Linked DNA regions of Rubinisphaera italica. The protein of the gene in region 1 binds, or shares a complex with, the protein of each later gene. Links are inferred from orthologs where the notes say so. Each region holds a gene or a part of one and is shown in the gene's direction. Other genes may lie near its edges.

Region 1 (12,278 bases):
CAAAGTCTTCTTTGATGATTTAACACCACTGCATCCGGAAACTCGTCTGCGACTTTCTGCTGATCCAAATGACTTGAGTTCACGGATTGTTGATATCGTTGCTCCAATTGGAATGGGTCAACGCGGGTTGATTGTTTCTCCACCACGAGCAGGTAAAACGATTCTGTTGCAGAATCTGGCAAAGTCAGTCATTAGAAATCATCCCGATGCCTACGTGATTATGCTGTTGATTGACGAGCGTCCGGAAGAAGTGACGGACATGGAACGTCAGGTCAAAGGCCCTCAATGCGAGGTTGTGAGCAGTACATTTGATGAGCCGCCGAGCCGACATATCCAAGTTTCGGAAATGGTCATTGAAAAAGCCAAACGGATGGTAGAGTACGGTCAGGATGTCATTATCTTCCTCGATTCAATCACTCGTCTGGCTCGTGCCTGGAATACCGAAGTTCCTCACTCTGGAAAAATTCTGACAGGTGGTGTTGATGCCAACGCGCTGCAGCATCCGAAACGTTTCTTCGGAGCTGCCCGAAATGTGGAAGAAGGCGGCAGCCTGACCATCATCGCAACCGCTTTGGTCGATACCGGCAGCAAAATGGACGACGTAATTTTCGAAGAGTTCAAAGGGACTGGTAACACAGAATTGCATCTGGATCGACGGATGGTTGAGAAACGAATCTGGCCTGCGATTGATGTTAACAAATCGGGAACTCGCCGCGAAGAATTGCTGATGGACGAAGAAGAACTGCGACGCGTCTGGATTCTGCGTCGTGTTCTCAACGATATGAATCCTGTCGAAGCGATGGATTTGCTCGTCAATCGCATGAGACGAACCAAAACCAACGAAGAATTTCTCAAAAGTATGAACTTGAGCTAGTGCCCTTTCAGGCCTTAGATTTGGGCCTCAAATAACTGTAACGCACTCCGTTGTCATGCTTGATAAAAAATGTACCCAAATAATGAGTGTGGAAGTCGCACTAGAGCAAAGGGAGACAAGTCAGTCTTGACTCGGATATGTTGCTCAACCATGCGGGCTCCAAAGATCTTGACAACACCCGTGGCATAACTTTCACGGCTCGCCTGAGACATTTCTTCACACCGCATTTTTCACTTACAAACTTGAAACATTTAGAACGCTCCCATGACGCACACGATTTCTGGACAGATGCTTTCCGAGAGTGGCAACTTTGCCATTGTTGTGGCCCGCTGGAACGAACTGGTCACCGGCCGATTACTTTCTGCTGCCATCGATACCTTTCGTCGTCACGGCGTGGCTGAAGATCGTATTACAGTGATCCATGTGCCAGGATCCTTTGAAATTCCATTGGCCGCCGAAACAGCCGCTTCGTCTGGAAAATATGTGGCTGTCTGTTGCCTGGGAGCCGTCGTGCAGGGAGAAACCCAGCATCACGATTACATCAATCATGCGGTCGCTCAGGGGTTAATGACTGCGATGCAGCGGACAGGTGTTCCAATTGCCTTTGGGATTCTGACTTGCGAAAATCTGGATCAGGCTCTCAATCGAGCTGGCGGAAAAGCAGGCAACAAAGGGGAAGAAGCCGCCCTGGCCGCCATCGAAATGACGAGCCTGCTGACGAAAATCCCAGGCCCCACTGACGGTTAAATCCACGAACCCATAGTGATCGTTCCCGTTAATACACCGGGTTGTGTGCCACTGGCTTCGCGAGTGCAAGTCGAGTCCAGAAATGATGTACTATGCACTGGCAGAGCCAGTGCCACCCTGATTTTCACTTGGACTTAAGCAGTATCAACATTTTTTAAATCATCCTGTAATCGTCGTTAACACATTATTATTTATCTGAGACCGCATGTCGAAACGCTCCAAAGCCCGTGAATTAGCACTGCAAATGTTGTTTCTTGTCGACATGAATCCCGATGTCGACGGCGACGCGATTCTGCACATGATTCAGGATCGGATTGACGATCCCGAGGTTTCCCGCTTCAGCTGGCAGCTCTTTTCAGGCACGCAATCCCATACCGAAGAAATCGATGCGGCAATTACCGCTGTTGCAAAAAACTGGTCCATCAAGCGGATGGCTCCGACAGATCGAAATCTGCTGCGACTGGGTTGTTTCGAACTCCAGCATCTCGATACACCGTCCTCGGTGGTCATCAACGAAGCGATCGATCTGGCCAAAAAGTTCGGAGCCGAAAATTCCGCCTCCTTTGTGAACGGAATTCTGGACCAACTCAAGACGTCCGATCAGGCCAAGAATTGAGATTTCTCCCATTGACTTGAAATACATCTGAACCTGAGTCAGGCTTTGCAACTCATGATGTGAGAATCATACAATAGAGAGTGCTCAAATTGCTGCGACAATCAAGCAGTGCACTCGATCAGTTCAAAAGGCAGGAAAGTCCATTACGATGGCGACTAAGAAAAAGAAAACGCCAAAAGGAGATCCGAATTCACAGACGGCAGCCGTCAATCGCAAAGCCCGGCACGACTATGAAATTCTGGACGAACTCGAATGTGGCATCGTTCTCCACGGCAGTGAAGTCAAAAGCATCCGTGATGGTCAGATTTCGCTGGAGGAAAGCTACGCGCACATCAGAGATGGGGAACTCTGGTTGATGGGCTGTCATATTGGCGAATATCCACAGGCAAATGTGATGAATCACATCCCTCGACGCCATCGGAAATTGCTGCTCCACAAAAAAGAATTTCGCAAGTTTGCCGAGACAGCGACCCAGAAGGGACTGACGCTCATTCCGCTCTCGGCTTACTTCGTTCGCGGCATTGTCAAAATTAACATCGGAGTCGCCCGCGGTCGCAAACTTTACGACAAGCGCCAAAAGCTCAAAAAAGACGACGTCCAGCGGGAAATCAAAGCGGCGATGTCACCTAAGTTTCAACGATAGATTCTTCAGTCACTGGCTCTTGTGACTTCGTCACACCGGTAGCCGCTTTGCGTCAACCGGTGCCACCCTCCACTTTGTCATTTAAAGTCACCTGCTTTAGTTCGAGTCATCCCTAACCTGCACCTGCAGAGCTCCCAGCATTTTGGTGATTGTCTTTTCTTTATTGCCGATAAAAAAGACGTTTTCGAGCACAATCACACGGCGTTCGTTGCTCGGATGCAGAATGAGACGTCCTGAGCCGAGTAGCATGTACTCGAACAGGTCGTTGATCTCTTTATCAATACGCAAGTTCGGAGCTGAGAACCGCTCCATGTCGCTCAGGAATCCGTGATGATGCAAAAGTTCGTTCGGACGGACTTCCCAATAGTCAAATTGCACGCCCATTTTGACCAGCAAAAAGAGAACGACAAACATCCCAAAGATCAGGTAATAAAACTGAGCATTCGCCACCGGGCGGATGCCCATAACCAGCCCACTGAAAAATGGCACCATGTTGGGATAATTCACCAGCATGACGTAGCCTCCAAGCGCAAAAGCTGCGATGAAGAAAAAGAGGGTCAGCGAAGTCGTCCGAGGAAAATCGAACGAGATCACGACCATATTCAATGTGAAAATTGCCAGAAACGCAGTCCCGAGAAAGTAGGAGATCTTTCCCATATCTTCCGTGGCATAAAGCCCATGCGAAAGATGCATCCAGATCGCAACGATCAGAGCCGTCAGGACAGTTGGATACATGAACACAATTTTGGGATACGACACCAGATAAATGCTTTTCGGCAATCCCTGGCGTTCGAGCGTTTTTTTAGCTTCTGGAGAAATCGAATGATCGTCCGACATGATATATCCTTTGCGAGCCGTCTCTTGGAATTTGCGATTGATTCAATGTTGTTCAAGTATCGTGACGGTTTCATGACGCGAATGCAATCTTGATCGCACTCGACACATCGACTTCAGTAACGAAAGTGATGACATCCTGGATCATGGAAAACTGAATCAAAATGACATGACGATCATGTTCGTACAGCAGCGATTCGAACATGTATTCATGACTCGCGAGTTTGAAGTCGAAACTGTAACATCAATATCTGGCAATATGACAGATCCAAGTATCAAAACAGTACACATTAATTAGCGAGATAGAATCGATGGCTGAGCTGAATTTCAAGCAGGAATTGACGAGTGTTTTCGGGCAACCGGTGGCCGAGAATCCGACGCAGGCGATGATTGAAGCCGCTTATCGCCATCACAATCTCGACTGGCGATACCTGACGATAGAAGTCGCTCCCGAGGATTTGCCAGCTGCGGTTCAGGGGATGCGGGCGATGAATTTTCGGGGCGGCAATTTGACGATTCCGCATAAAGTCGCCGTCATTCCGCTGCTCGATGGACTTTCCGAAGCGGCCAGCCTGATGGGAGCCGTTAATTGTATCGTGCGGGACGGCGACAAACTGATCGGCGAAAACACCGACGGCAAAGGCTTCGTTGAATCCCTCCGCGGGGTGACTGATCCGTCCGGAAAACGAGTTGTCATATTGGGAGCCGGCGGGGCCGCTCGCGCAATTGCTGTTGAACTTGCCCTGGCAGGGGCCTCAAACTTCACCATCGTGAATCGCTCTGCCAGTCGAGGAGAATCGCTCGTTGAACTGCTCAACACCAAGGTTCGTGAACTTGCAGATGTGCATGCAGAATTCGTCAACTGGGAGGGCGACTACGATATTCCTGAGGGAACCGATATCGTCATCAATGCAACGTCCATCGGCCTGTTTCCCGATGTCGATGCCCGCATCGCTCTCAACACAACGACACTCAGCCCGAACATGGTCGTAGCCGATGTCATCCCCAATCCCCCTGAAACCCGCCTCGTACGAGACGCACGTAAAGCCGGCTGCCACGTCCTCGACGGTCTTGGCATGCTCGTCAACCAAGGCGTCATCGGCTTCAAACTCTGGACGGGAGTTGATCCTGATGCGGGTGTGATGCGAAAGGCGTTAGAGGATGTTTTTGGAGCATGATTCACTTACATGTTCGGATAGCATAGTGAAACACCGTAAAGACAGAATAAAACTCTTACTAACCACAATTACAAGCAAATTGAGTTACGCTTGACGCAAACTCAATATACGAAAAAGACTTCCATTGCCGATGCAAGAATAAGTCAATTCAAAACTGAATATCATGAAAAGTACGTCCAGACGAACCCTACTCGACTACATTACTTAAAAAACTCAGACTATTGACATTTGTTGCAGAGGTGATTTTATGGTAGCTGACAATGTGCTTAAACGTATTGTCTTCAAAAAGTACAAAGCACTTAGGAATTTCCGCTTAGACATACGTTCAATGAATGTATTAGTTGGGCCAAATAACTGTGGTAAATCCACTGTATTATCTGCATTACGAGTTCTGGCCGCTGGACTCTCAAAAGCACGAAGTAGAAATCCAGAAGTTTTAGATAGTTCAAAGGGGCCTTCTCGAGGGTATCAGTTGGCGAATGCCGATCTTCCAATTATTACAGGCAATATTCACACAGATTTACAAGACACAGACACTTCAATTGAATTTGAATTTCAGAACTCAACATCAATTGAAATTGAGTTCCCAGAGAGTGGCGGTTGTATGATGTTTGCAAGAAATTGTGACAAAATCCCTACATCCGTATCAGCATTCAAGAAAGCTTTCCCCTTTGTAGTTGATCATATCCCAACTCTTGGACCACTAGATCCAGAAGAACGCCCATTGGAGAAAGTTACAGTACGTCGCAATTTAAATTCTCACCGAGCTTCTGCTAATTTCCGTAACTATTGGTATCACCATGGAAAAGACTTCGCACTGTTTGCAAATAAATTGCATGAGACATGGCCATCGATGGAAATTGAATTTCCATATCTAGATTTTGGCAGTCACGCTTCTGCAATATTCATGACCTGTAAAGAGAATCGAATGTCAAGAGAAGTTTTCTGGGCAGGATTTGGATTTCAAGTATGGTGTCAGCTATTAACTCATCTCATTAGAACTAGAAATTCTGATTTAGTGGTAGTTGATGAGCCAGAAATTTATCTGCATGCAGATCTCCAACGACAATTAATTCATATTTTAAGAGAAATGGGGCCTAACTTTGTCATTGCTACTCATTCAAGCGAAATTCTATCTGAAACTGAACCAAATGAAGTAGTAATCATAGATAAAGAATCGAGTTCCGGTAGGAGAATAAGAAAGGCAGCTCAAGTTCAGGATGCATTGGATGTTTTGGGTTCTGGACATAATTTAATACTAGCAAGAATCGCTCGAAGTAAAAGAGTCTGCTTTGTAGAGGGTACCGATAGCAGAATGCTGAGAATGTTTGCCCGAACATTGTCAAAAAATGAACTGGCCAGTAGCGATCAAATTATTTTCATCCCAATAGGTGGATTTAGTGGATGGCCTCGTATAGATGCTTATAAATGGGCGTTTGAGCAATCTGTGGGAGAGAAGATGATATTTGGTGTTGTATTAGATCGTGATTTTAGAAGTAATGAAGAAATTCAAGAAATCGAAAATCAGCTAAGCGACAAGCTCAATTTCGTGCATATACATAAAAGGAAGGAAATAGAAAATTATTTTCTTGTGCCATCTGTATTAAAGAGATTCGTAGATAAAATCTCTGGAAATGAAGATGATTTTCTCAAAATAATTGACAGTTTGTCAAATGAAGTTCGTTCTGACTTAATGGCTAAATATTCTGCATGTCATAGTACATATTTTCAGAAATCTGGTATTGATCCGGTTACATCAATTACCGAATCGAACAAGAGATTTGAAAGCATGTGGAACACATTAGAAACACGAATGAATATAGTATCGGGGAAGAAGTTTTTATCTATTGTAAATCGTGAAATCCAGAATAAGCATAATAAAACAATTAGTCCATCAAAGATAATTAACTCTATGAAACTTCACGAAATCCCGGAAGATATGGTTTTGTTGATTAACAAACTTGAAGAATTCCGAACTTCTGCACACTTAAAAAAGAGAATGAAATAGAAATTCAACCGAGCACATAAACCGCTCGAAACTTCGTCGTTAAATGATCCACCAGCGGTTGAGCGTCGAATTCGTTTTCGGTGACGACTTTGACGAGTTCGGCGGCCGGGTATTGCTGGCCTCGTTCGTGGATGTTTTTGTTGAGCCAGGTTTTCAGTGTGTCGAACTTACCCTGTTTGAACTGGAGGGAGAGGTCTCCGAGTTGGTCTCCGGCTGCGGCGTAGAATTGGGAGGCGTAGACGTTGCCCAGGGCGTAGGTTGGGAAGTAGCCAATCAGACCGGCTGACCAGTGCACATCTTGCAGGCAGCCGTGAGTGTCATCGGGAGGGGTGATGCCGAGGTAGGTTTCGAACTTCTCGTTCCAGACGTCCGGCACCTCAGCGGCGTTCAATTCCCCGCTGATCAGCATCTGCTCCAATTCAAATCGCAGCATGATATGCAGGTTGTAAGTGACCTCATCGGCTTCAACACGAATGAAAGAGGGCTCGACGACATTGATCGACCGATAGAAGTCATCGAGCGACACATCCTTCAAGGCGGTCGGGAAGTGAGCCTGAGCCTGGGGGTAGAAATGTTTCCAGAAGGCGTGCGAGCGTCCGACCAGATTTTCCCACATACGGGACTGCGACTCGTGGATTCCGAGCGAGACAGATGAACCCATTCCCAAGCCGAAGGCTTCTGGATTCAAGCCTTGTTCATACAGACCATGACCAGCTTCATGCAAGGTGCCGAAGAAGGCCATGTTGAAGAAGTTTTCATCGTAACGGGTCGTTAAACGACAATCGCCAGGGCCAAAACCGCTGCAGAAAGGATGAGCAGATTCATCGATGCGGCCACGTTCGAAATCAAAGCCAATTGCCTTAGCAGCCTCGGCTGCAAACTTCTTCTGCTCTTCAGCGGGGAAGTTGCGAGAGACTATGGAGGCATCGGGACGATTGGAAGCCTCAGCAATTTCAGCAACCAGTGGAACAAGCTTTTCCCGCAACGGCTGGAACGTTTCCTGCACCTGAGCGGTCGTCATTTCCGGTTCGTAGCGATCGAGCAAGGCATCGTAGAGTGGACCATCGCCATTTCGCAGGCACTGGGCTTCTTCCCGTTTTAGATCGATGACCTGCTGCAGCCAAGGCTCGAAGGATTTGAAATCGTTGGCTTTCTTAGCACGACTCCACTTTTGTTGAGACAAGGCAGTTACACGGGTCATCTCTTCGACGAGTCGTTGTGGGAGTTTGGTGGCTTGTTCAAATTCCCGTTTGGCCTGCCGAATGTTGACTGCTTCTGGGCAGTGCGGATCGTCAAACTTTTCCGTGGAGAGTTCGTCGAGAATCTCGCCCAGTTGCGAAGAGGTCGCCGCCTGATGAGCCATGCCGGCAAGCAGACTGAGCTGTTGCGACCGCAGTTCCGCCCCGCCTTCAGGCATATAAGTTTCCTGCTCCCAACCTAGGACGCTGCCTGTGGAGCCGAGGAGTGCGAGTTTGTGCAATTGACTGACAAGTTGTTCGTAACGTTCGTTCATTTTTCAAATAGATTTCGTATCGGAGTATTTTATTAATCACAGAGTTTTAAATAAGGGATGGCCAAGGCGCACAAATCCAGGCCATCCCATCCCATTTCATAGGTGCTATATCAAACCAAACCAAAAGCTTTGTCCATATTCGCAGAGACTTCTTTGAGGCGTTCCAAATCCCCTCCGCCGACTTCGGCGGCACACCAGCCCTGGAAATTGATTTTCAGCAGAGCTTTTTGAATCGCAGGCCAGTCGATATCGCCTTCACCGATTTTTGTGAACTTATCGTCTTTGCGGGAGAAGCCTTTCACATCAAGTTTAATGATGCGATGGTCGAGTTGCTCGATCCACTCGGCTGCATTTCCGTATTTCCAGTGGTTGCCAATATCGAACTGCATGCCAACCCATGGGGAATGGAATTCATCGACATATTTGATGAACAAATCGGCGGATTGTTTTTCGTTGCCGTCGTGATCGTACAAGAATTGATTCCAGACATTTTCAATGGCAATGTGAACACCGAGTTCTGCAGCCAGCGGAACCGCCTGAGCAATGTTCTCGACGGAACGATCCCAGCATTCCTCGGGGGTTCCATCTTTTCCATGTCCAACAACCAATAGAACCGTATGCCCTCCGATGGCGTGTGTATCCCGTAAGGCCTGCTTGAGAGTTTTCAGGGCTTCAGCTCGGACGGCAGGGTCTGGGTCTGTATGTCGCACTCCCCAATGCCCCGCACAAACGTTTCCATCGACAGGAAAATCAACTTCCTGAATGGCGTGATTAACTTCATCGATATTGAAGCCGGGAGCGCTGAGTTCAATGCCATCAAATCCAGCATCTTTAGCGGCTCGAAACTTATCGACCAGCGAGCCCTTCACGCCAACCATGCCGATTTTGAGGGTCTTGTAGAATCTCCCCTGAAGAGAGTCGTATTGAACAGGCATGGCGTAGCCGAGCATAGGAAGGGACGCGGCCAGGGCAGCAGAACCTTGCAGAAAACCTCGACGGCTGAGTGATTGATGATACGTCATAGGAGTAACCTTCACTGAGGGGCAATAAGGACGGTCTGGTCGTCTTCGAGCGAGTCTTCTCATCAGTTGAATGATAAATCAAGACAATTGATGAGTAATTGCATTGTGGCTTGAAACTCAAGAAATGTCAAAACGATTGAAGGGTCAATCACGTTTCCAAATTTCGCATGGAGCCCCACATGTGTACAAGCACGAAGCGCAAGCGAGTGTGTAGATTAGCGTGATGACACACTCGCTTGCGCTTCGTGCTTGTAAAAAGGATTACGTTTCTTCAATCACCAGGATCACCGGGCGATGCAATCCGCACAGTGGATGCCCCGAAGGATCGCAAACCATCTCCACAACAATTTTGTTATTCAACACAAGTTGACTGGTAACATCAATCTGCAATCGTTGATCATCCATACCAAATTCGATGAGCTGCTCACCGTTGAAACTTACCGTTCCATAGCCGTGGAGTTCTTCCAGGGATATTATGAGAGTTTGCTTGTCGATGCCTGTGGGGGAGTTGAAAGTCCGCGTGAATGTTGCCTTACCGGATGTTGTCCCAAAGAGTTCTGTCCACGAGGCAGGCATCTTGATGCGTCGACTCGCTGTCGAATCCCCCTTCTGGTCGACAAACCGTAAACCGTTTTGCGGTTGCACGATCCAAGGGCCAATCAGTCGAATGGAATGGGACATGAATTCTCTCGTGAACTACATAATTTCCTGCAGGGCGTTGACGAGTGTGGCGATCTGCTCGTCAGTACCTATCGTAATTCTCAGACCATCGACGAGTTGATCGAGTTCTGGCCCGGCATTCGGGAACTTCATGAAGCGGACGAGGATTTTTCGTTTCTTGAGTGCTTCAAAGATCTCGGCATGGGAGCGTTCGGGGTGCGTCGTCCAGACAAAGTTGGCTTGGCTGGGTTGGACATGGAAGCCAAGTTTTGCCAGGCTGGCCGTTAAAGATTGGCGAGTTTTACGGATGGTCTCGACATGCTCCCGCATGCCCTGCTGATCTTTAATGGCAGCGGTCGCGGCTGCAATTGAAATCGCGTCACAGTTATAACTGTCTTTGACTTTTCGCATCCCGGCAATCACTTCCGGGTGAGCAACAGCGAAACCAAAGCGAATGCCAGCTAATGAATAAGACTTACTCAGCGTACGAGTCACAATAATCTGCTTGCCGACATCACTATCGAGTAAGTTTCGAGAAATTGATTCCGTTCTGAAGTCGCCGTACGCTTCATCGTGAACCAGGACCCCTTGTTCAGGGACGAGTTCCAGAATTTCCTCAGTTGTCCAGACAGTTCCCGACGGCGAATTCGGATTGGGAATCAGTACCATCTTCTGCTGCTTCGCGGTTGCGATCGCCTCTCTTGTGAGTGACCAGTCGGCATTGAGAGCCAGATGTTTATACTTCGAACCCTGAATTTCGGCCAGCGTGCCATATAACACGTAACTGGGATAGGGAAATGCGATGGTCTCATGAGGATCGACAAAAGTGCGGAAGAGAATTGTTAAAATCTCGTCGCTGCCGTTGCCGGGGATGATCCATTCGGGATCGACATCAAACAATTCCGCAGCCGCTTTGCGGAACGAGGTGACGAGGGGATCGGGATATTTATTCAACGACGATTCAGCCGCTTCCCGCATTGCGGCCACGACTGCAGGTGTCGGCGGAAACGGGTTCTCGTTTGTATTCAGTTTCGTCCAGCCCGCATCCTGAGGCTGCTCGCCGGGGATGTATCCCTCAAGTGCTTGAACAGCGGGACGGAATAATTTTTCGATCGATTTCATAGTCATCTCAAAAAGTGAATTACAGAGTCGATTGGAAAGCAATCATTCCCCAAACAGATTTCGACCGGCGGCTTCGTCTTCTTTTGTGGAAGCCGATTTGTTCTGTTTGCGTCGACCGGCTGATTGTTCCCGTTGATCAAGAGTCGCGGACGCGTCGAAAGGTTCGGTTTCCAGATTCCCCTCAGCATCTTCTCCGGTTAACAGTTCGATTCGCTGTTCAGCATTCTTCAATACCGAGAAGCATTGACGCAGAAGTCCGGTCCCCTTTTCATATTGTTCGAGGGATTCTTCCAGGCCGAGTTCTCCCTCTTCAAGTTGCCCGACGATCGTCTGCAGGTCAGAGAGTGCCTCTTCAAAAGTGGGCATTTCCTGTTTAGGTGTAGTTTTCTTTTTTGCCATGATCAATTTCGTTTACTTGAACCCTGATGAGTAATATTTATACAAGCAAGAAGCGCAAGCGAGTGTGTTGACTTGTAATGATGATAAACACACTCGCTTGCGCTTCGTGCTTGTAAAGTGTTCCCTGTACTTGTTATTTACTCGCAAGTTCCCGCTGCTTGACTTCGCAGGTGATTTCTCCGGTTGCGAGTTTGGTTTTAACGGTCTGGCCAATTTCAACTTGATCCGCCGAGCGGAGAGTTGCTCCAGTTTCGGCATCGCGTGTCAAACTGTAACCTCGTGCCAGTACACGAAGTGGGCTTAAGGCCTCAAGTTGAGACGCGATCAGTTGCAGACGGGACTGGCTCTGCTCACATCGATCTCTCATCCGCCGATTCAATTGTTCATCGAGTTCATCGAGCTTGCGGCGGACATCGCTGAACAACTCGCCTGGCTTGGTAAACAACCGACGGTTGGCCAGTGATTCAATCGCGAAACGAGCCTGCCGGGCTTGATTGATCAGAAGTTGCCGCAAACGTCCCCGGGTTTCGCTCAGAAAGCTGAGGAGATCGGCCTGATCGGGAACCGACATCTCAGCTGCTTCGGTCGGCGTCAATGCGCGACGGTCGGCGACCAGATCGGCGATGCTGACATCAATTTCGTGACCAACCGCACTGATAATC
Region 2 (12,318 bases), 950 kb from region 1 along the record:
GGTATTCAAACCCATGACGGCTCGGGGTGTGCCGTTGAATTCGAGGTTTCGTAGAAAGAGCCATTGGCTGTTTGCAACTCGGCAGCGAGCCGCAAAGGCGACTGGGGAGGGAAGGACTTCGCGGGCTTCGGTGATGGTCAATTGCGACCAGTCGCAGGCTTTTCCCCGGCGAGTCGGAGACCAGTCGAGCCAGAGTGGCATGCAGACATTCTGCCGTCCGGTTTGCTCAAGAGTGATCGCCTCATCGGTGCATTCGAGTTTGCCATCGGCGCGATGAACGACATCTTCCGGAATGGCGAGGGGCATCAGTCTGACATCCCGTTTCTGCTGGCGAAGTTTCCAGCTGCGAGTATGAGTATCCGGCTTCCCCTTCCAGGCTTTTGCGAGCGGTAACTGCCAGGAAATCTGAACAGTCGCATCTGTTTTTGTCGTGACAGAATCACAGAGCAGGGCGACCTGATCGTTTCGTGACAGAAAAATTTGCCGATCGATAATTGCGTGATCTGTTTCGTTACGCAGTTCGATAAAGTCACCCGCTTCGTCATTGTACCAGCAGAGAGAATTCCATTCCGACTGCAACTCGCAAATTTGCCCCTCAATTTTGAGTTCGGTATTCCAGCTGCCGTTCAGGAGAGGCAATCCGAGTATCGAAAACTCGATTTGTGGACTGTTCGAGCCATAGGCAATGGTGAGATGATCTGCTCCCGGATACCAGTTACAGCGGAGAGAGGCCAGTTTTGCCCAGTCGGATTGAGTCGCGGCGGTCAAATCTTCATCTGGCTTAGAGCGTTTTGACTTTGCAGATGTTGTCGCTGTAGAACCGATCGACTGTAATGTTTGACGCATCCAGTTGGGGCGTTTTTTATCATTCAGGTTTTGGAGGGAATCGGCCAGAGTTGTCGGCCAGAATTGAGCCGTCCCGTTGGCCAGGGCCAGTTGTCCCTGGCTTGAGGTCAGGCTGGCGGTTCGTTGCAGCAGATCTTCCCAGCGGTCCTGAGACTTTCTGCTCAGCCAGCTTTTTTCAATCCACTGACTCGCAAGATTCCCACGCTGAAATGAAGCCATCCAGAGTGGGAGTTCTGTCAGGAGGTTTGCGTGGGGCGTCCCATCGTTATCGGTATAAGCATCAAGTTCTTCGGCATAGCCGGACTGGCCATCGCGTCTTAACGTGCGGGATCCCGCCTGATGCTGCAGGGCGATTCCTAATATTAATCGAGACTCCGCTTTGAGTAACAGGGACTCCAGAGGTGAAAGTCGATCGCTTTCTGTCATTCCGTCGGTCTGTTCGATGAGGGATTGATAAGCCACTAATCGCTGATAGAACGCCAGGCACTGTTCTGTAGAGAGTTCTCGACTGCAACACAGATACAGTCCTGCTTCAACGACGATATCTGCAATCTTTAAGTCCAGCCAGGAGGTGACCGGGAGTACCAGCAAAGCATCAATCAATTCCGACAGAGTTTGCGGCAACGTATTCGACTTTGTTTTGCCGGTCGGTTTTGACAGCAGGAAATCCAGAATCGGTAAGCACGGATGCTGTTCATTTCCAGGAATCGTCAGAATATTTTGTAGACTCTGGAGAAATGAAATCCTCTGAGCTTTAATGGCAGAGCCTTTTCCGCGACATCCGCCAAAGGCGAGCAATCCTGCCAGTTCGTCAGCTTTCTGTTTTTTCGTCAGCTTTTCGATCTGCGAACGAATTGACTTTTCCCATTTCAAATTTGCTGCCCAATTCAAATTTGTGGGGGGATTCGCTGATTTTTGCTCAGGATTGGAAGTGAGATTCGTAGCTGCCATCGATGGGTCAATCGTCAAAAGAAACACTATAAGAATTCGCGCGGTACAATTTCAGCCGGAACCGCCTCTGTCATTTACGAAAACAATATTAATCGGAAGATTTTGACGAGCGGGTTATTCGACTGGGGGTAGAAGTTTCGGAGCCACTGGGCTTTCCGAAAATCATGCGACCCGCACTGTTTTGCAATACGCTGGTCACTTCAACATCGACTTCCTGGCCAACAAGATCCTTGCCCTGTTCGCAAACGACCATCGTGCCGTCGTCGAGATACCCGACCCCCTGACCATACGATTCCCCTTCTTTCATAAGCTGAATCCGTACATGTTCGCCTGGGATGTATTTTGGCTTGAGGGCATTGGAAACATCGTTCAGGTTCACAACATCGACATTCTGAACGCTGGCAATTTTATTAATATTGACGTCGTTCGTCACAATTCGGCCACTGACTGCAATTGCGACATCGATGAGCAGTTGATCGTGCGAAGACGATTTCGTTTTTCCGCGAGTTGTGCTCGTGTTGTGAATGCGGATCTCGGCATGAGGATGTTGCTGGATACGGCTGAGTACATCGAGCCCTCGCCGTCCGCGGCCGCGTCGGACTTTGTCGCCACTGTCCGCGATTCGCTGGAGATCTTCGAGAACGAAATCAGGTACGAGCAGTTGCGAGTCGATGACATGCGTTTCGACGAGTTCTGCAATTCGACCGTCAATCAGTGCATGACTGTCAACAACCAGTGGTCGTCCCCCTTTGAGTTCGCGAGAGAACTCGACATACGGGATGATAAATCGGAAGTCATCCTTGGTCTGCATCAGGAATGAAATGCAGAAGTAGGGGAGGGTGAGTACGACGACCATCGTAAACATATTGTAATAGCCACGCCCTTGGGCGGCGAAGGCCTGCTCGAACATCGGTTCGACGGCCTGGATCAATAAGTAGCTGAGCAAAACACCAATCAGCAGGCCAAAGTAAAGAGCGGAGAGGTCTTCAATTCGTTTTCGACGAATTAGCACATCGACCACAATCACACCGACGGCGATGGCCATCAAGCCGAAGAATGTGGGGAAGCGATGATTTTGAATGACATCCGGTAATCCATCCGTCTGGCTGACAAAAGTCGCAAAGGCACCAGCCGCGATGCAGATAAAAACCGCTCGAATAATTCCCAAAAGCATTGGAACTTCACCTGTCTATCTATGAGATTCCGATCAACACCGTTGCATGCGGTCGCAAGATCGGTTTCCTGGTTCATTAAAAAATTGGGGAAACCTGGGGACTCGCCAGTTCTTTCTTCATCGCGAGTGTGCGGGGAGTAATTTCTCACTGCTCCAGATCGATTCCTGTGCCAGTCATCATACGACGTCACTTGTCAATTTTCTACGCACGGAAATCATTGTTCTGAGAGACTTTTTCATGAATTCCAACCTCATTCAGTATAACTACGGAGTTGAATGTTTGTTTGGAAACCAATTGTTATTGCAGACAAGTCGACTGGTTGTGGAATCCTGAATTAACAATCCGTTACTGACCACGATAATGAGTTTACGCGAAAGAGCCTGTTCCAAACCTTCTGCATTTCCGAAAAGTCGACGAATGAATTTTCAATACGATCAGTTATTCAGAGTATGCCTGATGTGTGGTGGTCTGTTCTTCCGGGGAGTTCAGGCGGAGGCTCACGATGCTCCCGGTCAACCTGCTCACACGCATTTGTCAGGGAATTCCTCTGCCAGTCGGGTTACGATGGCTGAAAAAGGGGAATATCGAATTGTGACCAGCAATGGCTTGCCCGATCATCAACCGGGGCAGTTTCCGCGGCGGGGGAATCCCAATCGGGTTTCTGCGCAGCAGTATCAATTTCGAATGCCACTCCAACCTGAGCAGGCACGCACAGTCACGCCTGTGGGAATGAATCGATTTGGAGTTGCGCTGAATGGAGTCCCTTTTGACCCCGGGGCAGCGGAGTTCTGGAATCGGGATCGACGTTCTGGCTGGCAGTACGAAGCGAATTCCGGAAAAATCAATCTGGGACTCGATGAGCATCATGCCCACGTCCAGCCTGACGGGGGCTACCATTACCATGGTTTACCGACAGGGCTGGTGGAGATTCGAGAAGAAAGTTCGAGTCATACCGATCCCATCCTGATTGGCTATGCAGCCGATGGCTTCCCGATTTATAGCTCTGAGGGATACCGGAATCCTCAGGATCTGTCTTCGGGGTTAAAGAGAATGAAGTCGAGCTATCGTGTTAAATCGGGGCAACGGCCCGGTGGTCCTGGGAAATCTTACGATGGAACGTTCGTCGAAGACTACGAATTTGTTGAAGGGAGCGGCGATCTCGACGAATGCAATGGGCGGGAAGGTGTCACGCCGGAGTATCCAGGCGGAATTTATCACTATTACGTGACGGAGGATTTTCCGTTTATTCCACGGTATTTTCGAGGGACGCCCGATGCGAGCTTCGCGAAACGCGGCCCCCCATTTCCCGGCGGACCGGGGCGAAGACCTCCGTTTCCACCACCCAGGTGATGTCGTCGGATTGATAGCTATGCAGTTTGGATCGTTCTGCCGTTATCTGGTGTTATCCTATTTCGCCCAGGCTGGTGCATCTGTGGTTTGAGCGGATTTCTTTTCCTCTGGTTTTTTCTCTTCCTGACCGGAAGCCAGATGCAGTGTTCCAGCAGGTTCCAGAACCGGATTGCTGGCAGGTGGAGATGAGAAGGCGACTGATTGTGGGATTTTCTGAGATTTTTTCCCGCCCAGAACCTTCTTTCCTTCTTTGATTTCCTTGTTAATTGAGCCTCCCTGGTAAGGTCCAATTCCGAGCATGAAGTAGTTGCTGTCGTCAGATTCCGCGAGAGACATTCCACCCGATCCCAGTGGAGCACGCGTTTTGGCGTCGTAGGCAACCAGACCAATTTTGGCGATCCCTTTTTGATTATTCCGCTCAATCAAACGCATTTCCGGCAAGGTAAGCATTCCAGGCAGAACAACTTCCGGAGTTCCCAGATAGGCTTCCTGGGAATGCGTACCAATCGCTCCTGCTCGAGCTTCCACAATCAGATCCGCTTCTTCCTCTTTAGGAACCAGTCGGGCTCCCCCGCGTAATAATCGATGGCGAATTGAGGAAATGACGTAGCTTTTGTCGACACAATCGACGTATTTGTCGTTCAGGAAGACGTTTCTGTTTGCAAACGGCGTGAAATCGACCTTGTCCAGAGATTGATCGACCGCATTTGAAACCAGCATTTGCTCCTTAGCGGATCGTGCGGTATTTGTCGTCGTCGTTGAAGTGCAGCCGACTGTCAGGCAGACTAGAGTGAGAAGAAATAATCGATACATATCGTTATGTCTTTTATGTAGAAGAGGGTTGGAGGCTGGCGCGGGGAATCAATCAGGCGTGAGAACATGCCCGTGTGGTCTATGTAGCGAAAACATCTCATTTGTGTCAAAAAATCTTTTCGTATGTTTCTCAATGCAGATCTTACAATGAAACCTGGTGATTTATGGACTCGATTATGCAATCTTCAAGATTTCAGGCACTCCAGCAGCCGCAATCCCAAGTTTCGTTTCGTGTGGATGGGGTTGAGAAAATCCGCTGGAACTTTGGGACGGAATCGAGGCGACCATATTTCTTTCCATTCTGCGGTCCATCCAATGAGCCATTGACACGCATGGGGCATCCCGGTGCTCCGAATCACGATCATCATCAATCGATCTGGTTTGCCCATCATAAAGTTCAGGGAATTGACTTCTGGTCGAATAACGAAACCGCTTATATTCGCCAGAAAGAGTGGCTTTGCTATCGCGATGGAGCGGATGAAGCCATCATGGCGGTGAATCTCGACTGGCACGACGGGCATAATCCTCAGCCATTGATGACCCAGGAATTGGTGGCAGGATTTCGATTGCATGAGTCGGGTGGGACAATTCTCGAACTGCAATCGACATTCACCCCGACCTCAAAAGAATTGGAACTGGGGCAGACGAACTTCGGGTTTCTCGCCATCAGGCTGGCGAAAACCATCTCGGCTTACTTTGGGAATGGTTTAATCACGGATAATCAGGGCCGCTCAGGCGAGCCAGCCATATTTGGGCAGTCGAATCAGTGGGTCGACTATTCCGGGAGTGTTTTAACGGGACTCGGAAAAAGTCGTCGAGAAATTCAAGAAGGGATCACCTGTATCAATCATCAAGCCAATCCCAACTCGCCACCTGGCTGGCATGTTCGGGAAGATGGCTGGATGGGGCCATCGGCCTGTCGAGAGCAATCGTTACTCATTTCCCAGGAAAAGCCGTTACGGCTGAGATACTTGTTGTTCGGGCATGCCGGTCTGGTTGACATTTCCGTGAATAATGAATTGGCAGATAAATTTAATCGTCTTCCTGACTGGATTGTGAGGCGTTCGTCTGTTAAACATCAGGAATGGGAAGTGTTCCGTTAAACATTTTGAGGGTCGTGCAGCCGATAGTGTTGTGTACTTGACTCGCAAAACCGCTTTGAATTCAATAACGGACTGGGTCATAAACGTCGAAAAGTGTTTTTGAAGTTTGATCTAAGATTTGTTTAAGAAAAAACAGGCCTGTTTCGTTGACAAGGTTTAGCGAGACTAGTACTATCCCCGCTTCCCCATTCGGGAAGACGTGGGAAACTGCTTAAGTTGATCGATTTTTCGATGGACAGCGGTAGCGTTCCCTCCGCACGGCATCTGGTTGCTCGTGTGTTGATATGATTTTTTACATTCGCGTTCATGGCAAAAAAGGGGTGGCGGAGTGTCCGCAGGATCTCAGGAAAAAATCCGTATTCGGATGGAGGCTTACGATCATTCAGTGCTGGATCAGTCCGCATCGGATATTGTAGATACAGCCAAGCGTACAGGTGCGATCGTTCACGGTCCAATTCCATTGCCAACGCGAATTGAGCGGTATACGGTCTTGCGTAGCCCGCACATCGATAAAAAGTCTCGTGAGCAGTTCGAGATTCGAACTCACAAGCGAGTGATTGATATCGTGCAGCCGACGGGTAAAACTATTGACGCTTTGAATAAGTTGTCGTTGCCTGCTGGCGTGGATATCAAGATTAAAGCGACTGCCTAGTGGCAAGGGCCCTTTCGGGTTGTGTTGCCCGGGAAAAGTGGGGTTGGCGAATCTGTTTTCGTTAATTTCTATTGGCTCGCAGTGGCCGTGCAGGTCATCGAACTATTTGTTGGTAATTATTGTGATTTCGGTTCGCGCTCGTTTTTCGGGCGTACTGATTCGGGGAAGATGAGACATGCCAGTAGGGCTGCTCGGACGAAAAATCGGAATGACTCAGGTCTATATAGAGGCTGGCGTGGTTGTGCCTGTCACTGTGTTGGAGTTGGGTCCATGTCCTGTGATGCAGGTTCGTACTGTTGAGCGGGATGGTTATGAGGCAGTGCAACTTGGCTTTGGCGATAAGCCTCGTCGCTTGGCGACGAAAGCTGAGCGTGGTCATGTTGCGGAGATTAACAGCAAGCGTCGTCGGTCTCGGACAGAGGCTGGTGTTGAGTTGTTGGCCAAGGCGGATTGCGAGCCTCAGCGGTATGTTCGCGAGTTTCGCACAGAGGGTGAAGATCACGGGTTGGATGTTGGTCAGGTTTTGACAGTATCTCATTTCGCAGAGATTTCGCACGTAGATGTCATTGGTACATCAAAGGGTCGCGGTACTGCGGGTGTGATGAAGCGTCATAACTTTGCTGGTCAGCGAGCTACTCACGGGGTGAAAAAGGTTCACCGTCATGGTGGGTCCATTGGTCAGAGTGCTGATCCAAGTCGAGTTCTTAAGGGGACGAAGATGGCTGGTCAGTATGGTAACTGCCAGATCACAATGCGAAATTTGAAAGTGGTTCGTGTTATTGAGGAAGAGGGCTTGCTGCTCGTTAAGGGTGCGGTGCCTGGTGTGACGGGCGGTTATGTGATTGTTCGCCAAACAAACAAGATGGGTTAATTCTGGGCTTTGTTCTCGGAAGTTATTAATACAGCGGTGCTGCCGTAGGGTGGTCGGAGTTAGTGGAAATGATTTCATTACCAATTTATAATCAGCAAGGTTCAGAGGTTGGGACTTACGAGTTCGATCCTGCAGAGCTTGCTGCCGGTGTGAATAAGCAATTGCTTCACGATGTTGTCGTGATGTATGAGGCAAATCGCCGCGTCGGAACTTCCGCTACGAAATCTCGCGGGATGGTCAGCGGCTCGACGAAGAAAATGTATCGCCAGAAGGGGACTGGTAATGCCCGTGCGGGTAGCAAGCGGTCTCCAATTCGGCGAGGTGGTGGGCACACATTTGCCAAGACAACTCGCGACTGGAGCTATCGTCTTCCTAAGAAGGCGATACGTCTGGCGACTCGAATGGCACTGTTGAGTAAATTTGAAGACGAGCAGGTTCGTCTGGTTGATGATATTCAGTTTGATTCTCCGAAGACGAAGTCGGTCGTGACGATGCTCTCCGGATTAGGTCTGGATCCATCGAAAACACTTGTGACGACACAGGATTACAATGTGAATTTCTGGAAGTCGGCTCGGAATATTGCTGGTCTTCGGGTCAGTCCGGCTGCGGGGTTGAATGCCTATGATTTGCTGCATCAGCGTATGTTGGTGGTGACGAAGTCGGCGTTGGATTCCTTGCGAAGTGTAGAGTCAGAGAAGTAGTTAACGAGTCAGGTTGAGTCCTTTCGTTGTTTTGTATCGAGTTTTAGATTGTTTGTGAGTTTAAGGGGTTGGGTATGTCTGTGGAGTCAGGTTCGGGCTTGAATCTCGAGCCCTATCAGATTGTTCTCAAGCCGTTGGTGACGGAAAAAAGTACGCACTTTGCGGAGCGAGACAATGTCTACGCCTTCAAGGTTCATGCACAGTCCAATAAAACTCAGATCCGCAAGGCGGTTGAGTCGCTTTGGGATGTTAAAGTGACTAAGGTTCGAACTCAGAATCGTAAGGGCAAGCCTCGTCGAACAAAATCGGGGATGGTTCATACGCAAAACTGGAAGAAGGCGATTGTTGAGCTCGATTCAGAGCATCGAATTTCTTTCTTCTAGGTAAGCCTTCCATTTTGTTTGTTCAGCTGTGTGTTTGAGATATTGAATTCAGAAAGTCGATCATGGGTATTCGACAATATAAACCGACAAGTCCAGGCCGCCGAAATGCGTCCGTTAGTGACTTTGCGGATATTACGGACAAAAAGAAGAAGCCAGAGAAGTCTCTGCTCAAGCGGCTGAAAAAGCACTCGGGTCGAAACAATCAGGGCAAAATTACAGTTCGTCACCGTGGTGGCGGGCATCGTAAGATGTATCGTGTGATTGACTTCAAGCGACGCACTGATGGTGTGACTGCTGAAGTGATTTCAGTCGAGTATGATCCCAATCGAACCTGCCGTATTGCGTTATTGCAGTATGAGGGCGGAGAAAAGGCATATATTCTGGCTCCTGTTGGCCTTAAGGCTGGTGATAAGCTGGAAAACGGCCCAAAGGCTGATCCTAAGATGGGAAACTGTCTGCCATTGGCAAACATTCCTGCGGGTTCAGAAATTCATGCTATCGAGATGCAGCCAGGTCGCGGGGCACAATTATGCCGAAGTGCTGGTGGTGTTGCGGTGATGAATGCGACTGAAGGCGGATGGGCACAGATTACTTTGCCATCCGGTGAAGTTCGTCGCTTACCAAGTTCCTGCCGTGCAACAATTGGTCAACTTGGCAATACAGAGCACAGTAAGGTCAGGTTGGGGAAAGCTGGTCGTAAGCGTTGGAAGGGGCGTCGTCCTCATGTTCGCGGTACGGTCATGAATCCAGTTGCTCACCCGATGGGTGGTGGTGAAGGTCGAAACTCTGGAGGACGTCATCCTTGTAGTCCAACTGGAAAGTTGGCAAAGGGAGGTCGTACCAGGAAGCGTAAAAAGGCATCAACGAAGGCGATTATTCGTCGGCGTAAGTCAAGACGTTATGGTCAGCTGAAGTAAGCAATCGGTCGTTGGGACTGGTTATTGAAGTTAAGAGATTATTCGGAGTTAGGGTTAAGTTATGGGGCGTTCCCTCAAAAAGGGTCCTTATGTGGATCATAACCTGTTGGACAAAATTGCACGTCTGGATGAGGCCGGCAAGAAGACGCCGATCAAAACCTGGGCGCGTAATTCAACGATTGCTCCCGAGTTTATCGGTCATACTTTTCTCGTCCATAATGGTCGTGCCCATCTGAATGTCTATGTGACAGAAGAGATGGTTGGTCACAAATTGGGTGAGTTTTCATTGACGCGAACGTTCCGAGGCCATGGGGCTAAGGGTAAGCGATAATTTCAACTTCCACTGCGGTCGTTGAAGGTTATGAAAGACATTATTTGGCTGGCGCTCTGAGTGAGTGCAACAGGTATTGAGAATAGTTATGTCTAAAGTCAAAGCATCACATATGTACGCTCGGATCTCGCCGACCAAGGTCCGACATTTTACGGCCTTAGTCAAAGGGATGACGGCTAGCCAGGGTTTGGAGCAACTGCGTTTCCTTCCGAATCGTGGCGCTAAAATGCTGGAAAAAGTCCTGCAGAGTGCTGTCGCCAACGCAGAAGATCGTGGGGCACGCAGCCCGGCTACTTTGAAGATTACAGAAGCTCGTGTCGATATGGGGCCTAGTTTTAAGCGAGTCTGGCCTCGTGGTCGCGGTCGGGCAGATATGTTGCAGAAGAAGTTTGCCCACATTCATGTGGCATTGGATGCACCTGAATTATCATAAATAGAAGCCGACTGAACATCGGCTAGAGACGTATTCAAGACAGGTCACAGTTATGGGACAAAAAACACGGCCAACAGGATTTCGAGTCGGTATTGTGGAAGACTGGCGTAGTCGCTGGTATGCTTCCAAGCGAGAATTCGGTACTCTGCTGGTGGAAGATGTTAAAATTCGCAACTTTGTGAAAACCCGCTATGGATTTGCCGGGATCGCAAAGGTTGAAATTGAACGTACACGAGATCATGTGAACGTCAATCTGCACTCGGCTCGGCCAGGTGTAATCATTGGGCGTAAAGGCCAGGAAATCGATCGCCTTAAGGCGGAGCTCGAAGAGTTGACCGGTCGCCGGATGGAAATCAAGATTGTCGAAGTGAATAATGCCTCCAAGAGCGCCATCCTCGTTGCAGAAGATATTGCTCAGCAATTGCAAAAGCGAGGAAGCTTCCGCAGAGCCCTCAAGCGTCAGCTTGATCAGGTGATGGAAGCAGGAGCTTACGGAGTAAAAATCGAACTAGCTGGTCGCTTGGGCGGCGCAGAAATGTCACGTAAGGAAAAAGGAATCCGCGGATCGATTCCACTTTCCACTCTCCAGCGGCACGTTGATTACGGTCATACGACTGCTAAGACTGCCCAGGGGATTATTGGCATTAAGGTATGGGTTGACCGCGGTAACTATTCAGACGAGGAGTCTAACAATGGCGCTGATGCCCAAGCGGGTCAAGCATCGAAAAAGCCAAAGAGGTCGCATAAAAGGTAATGCGACTCGCGGCAATACACTGGCATTCGGTGACTGGGGATTACAGTCACTTGAGCCAGGGACGATCACCGGAAAAACAATTGAAGCGTGCCGAATTGCGGCTATGCAGTACATTCGCGGTGAAGGAAAGCTCTACATTCGAGTCTTCCCTCACAAGCCAGTCACCGCCCGCCCACTCGAAACGCGAATGGGTAAGGGTAAAGGGGAACCGGATCGCTGGGTTGCTGTGATTAAGCCAGGTACGGTTTTATTTGAAATTGCAGGAGCATCTCACGATGCTGCCCGAGACTGTTTTGCACGTGTTGCACATAAACTGCCAATGAAGGTTCGTTTATTGCAGCGTACGCATGGAACACATTAATAACCGAATATGTCAGCGGAGGTGGTCGAATTGTTGGCCACTGTAGAGAGATTTGACAATGTCAAAAGCTTCTGAATTACGCGAACAGAACGATGAGCAATTAGGCTTTTCGTTGAAAGAAACGCAGAAAGAGTTTTTTCAATTACAGTTTAAGGCTGTAACTGAGAAGCTCGATACTCCTAGCCGTAAAAAAGAGTTACGCCGTGAGATTGCACGGATCAAAACGATTCAAAACGAGCGACTCGCTGCAGTCGAATCAAGTGATTCATAATTGTTGAGAACAACCAAAGCGGCTAAATCCGCTACCCTGTGACGGACAGAATCTGGAATGAAGAAGAAACTGATCGGCATTGTTGCCAGTGACAAAATGAACAAGACGCGCCGCGTCGAAGTGAAACGACTGTTTCAGCATCCACGATATGGCAAAATTGTCAGTCGAAAGACAGTCTGTCATGTTCACGATGAGAACAACGAATCTAAAGAAGGGGATAAGGTTGAGATTATTGAATCTCGCCCTCTCTCCCGCTTGAAGCGTTGGGATCTGGTGCGGATTGTTGAAGTCATGACTGATCCCATGGCTGCTCGTATTGATGATCCCGTAACTGCGGAAAATGTGTCGGACGAGTAAGTATTCTCCGCGTTAGTATTCAAATAAGCTGCGAATTGATTGAAGAGTC

What was found.
Region 2: the proteins of nusB (region 1) and rpsJ are in contact, whole or in part, in a solved structure (PDB 3D3B), measured with the Escherichia coli proteins. The link is inferred for Rubinisphaera italica from one-to-one orthologs.

What each region holds. Positions count from the first base shown.
Region 1 is NZ_SJPG01000001.1:3,918,309-3,930,586, forward strand. Bases 650-3,531 are described here. They hold nusB (transcription antitermination factor NusB), read left to right. Parts: upstream 650-1,826; coding sequence 1,827-2,237; downstream 2,238-3,531. Other genes in these bases: rho (transcription termination factor Rho), read left to right, coding at 650-874; ribH (6,7-dimethyl-8-ribityllumazine synthase), read left to right, coding at 1,139-1,621; smpB (SsrA-binding protein SmpB), read left to right, coding at 2,386-2,880; Pan54_RS14670 (hypothetical protein), read right to left, coding at 2,977-3,531. In the rest of the region: more of rho, read left to right, coding at 1-649; more of Pan54_RS14670, read right to left, coding at 3,532-3,717; aroE (shikimate dehydrogenase), read left to right, coding at 4,026-4,892; Pan54_RS14680 (ATP-dependent nuclease), read left to right, coding at 5,140-6,900; Pan54_RS14685 (carboxypeptidase M32), read right to left, coding at 6,905-8,413; Pan54_RS14690 (sugar phosphate isomerase/epimerase family protein), read right to left, coding at 8,524-9,435; Pan54_RS14695 (hypothetical protein), read right to left, coding at 9,697-10,116; hisC (histidinol-phosphate transaminase), read right to left, coding at 10,132-11,217; Pan54_RS26580 (exodeoxyribonuclease VII small subunit), read right to left, coding at 11,260-11,616; xseA (exodeoxyribonuclease VII large subunit), read right to left, coding at 11,750-12,278. UniProt on the Escherichia coli protein: Part of the processive rRNA transcription and antitermination complex (rrnTAC). The complex forms an RNA-chaperone ring around the RNA exit tunnel of RNA polymerase (RNAP).
Region 2 is NZ_SJPG01000001.1:4,861,788-4,874,105, reverse strand. Bases 5,307-8,228 are described here. They hold rpsJ (30S ribosomal protein S10), read left to right. Parts: upstream 5,307-6,566; coding sequence 6,567-6,890; downstream 6,891-8,228. Other genes in these bases: rplD (50S ribosomal protein L4), read left to right, coding at 7,830-8,228; rplC (50S ribosomal protein L3), read left to right, coding at 7,066-7,761; Pan54_RS18465 (DUF6807 domain-containing protein), read left to right, coding at 5,312-6,238. Outside these bases: Pan54_RS18485 (hypothetical protein), read right to left, coding at 1-1,797; Pan54_RS18480 (PIN/TRAM domain-containing protein), read right to left, coding at 1,886-2,971; Pan54_RS18475 (YHYH protein), read left to right, coding at 3,390-4,322; Pan54_RS18470 (DUF6655 family protein), read right to left, coding at 4,380-5,135; more of rplD, read left to right, coding at 8,229-8,462; rplW (50S ribosomal protein L23), read left to right, coding at 8,537-8,845; rplB (50S ribosomal protein L2), read left to right, coding at 8,908-9,762; rpsS (30S ribosomal protein S19), read left to right, coding at 9,824-10,093; rplV (50S ribosomal protein L22), read left to right, coding at 10,182-10,526; rpsC (30S ribosomal protein S3), read left to right, coding at 10,579-11,280; rplP (50S ribosomal protein L16), read left to right, coding at 11,219-11,641; rpmC (50S ribosomal protein L29), read left to right, coding at 11,700-11,912; rpsQ (30S ribosomal protein S17), read left to right, coding at 11,970-12,269. UniProt on the Escherichia coli protein: Involved in the binding of tRNA to the ribosomes. Part of the processive rRNA transcription and antitermination complex (rrnTAC). The complex forms an RNA-chaperone ring around the RNA exit tunnel of RNA polymerase (RNAP).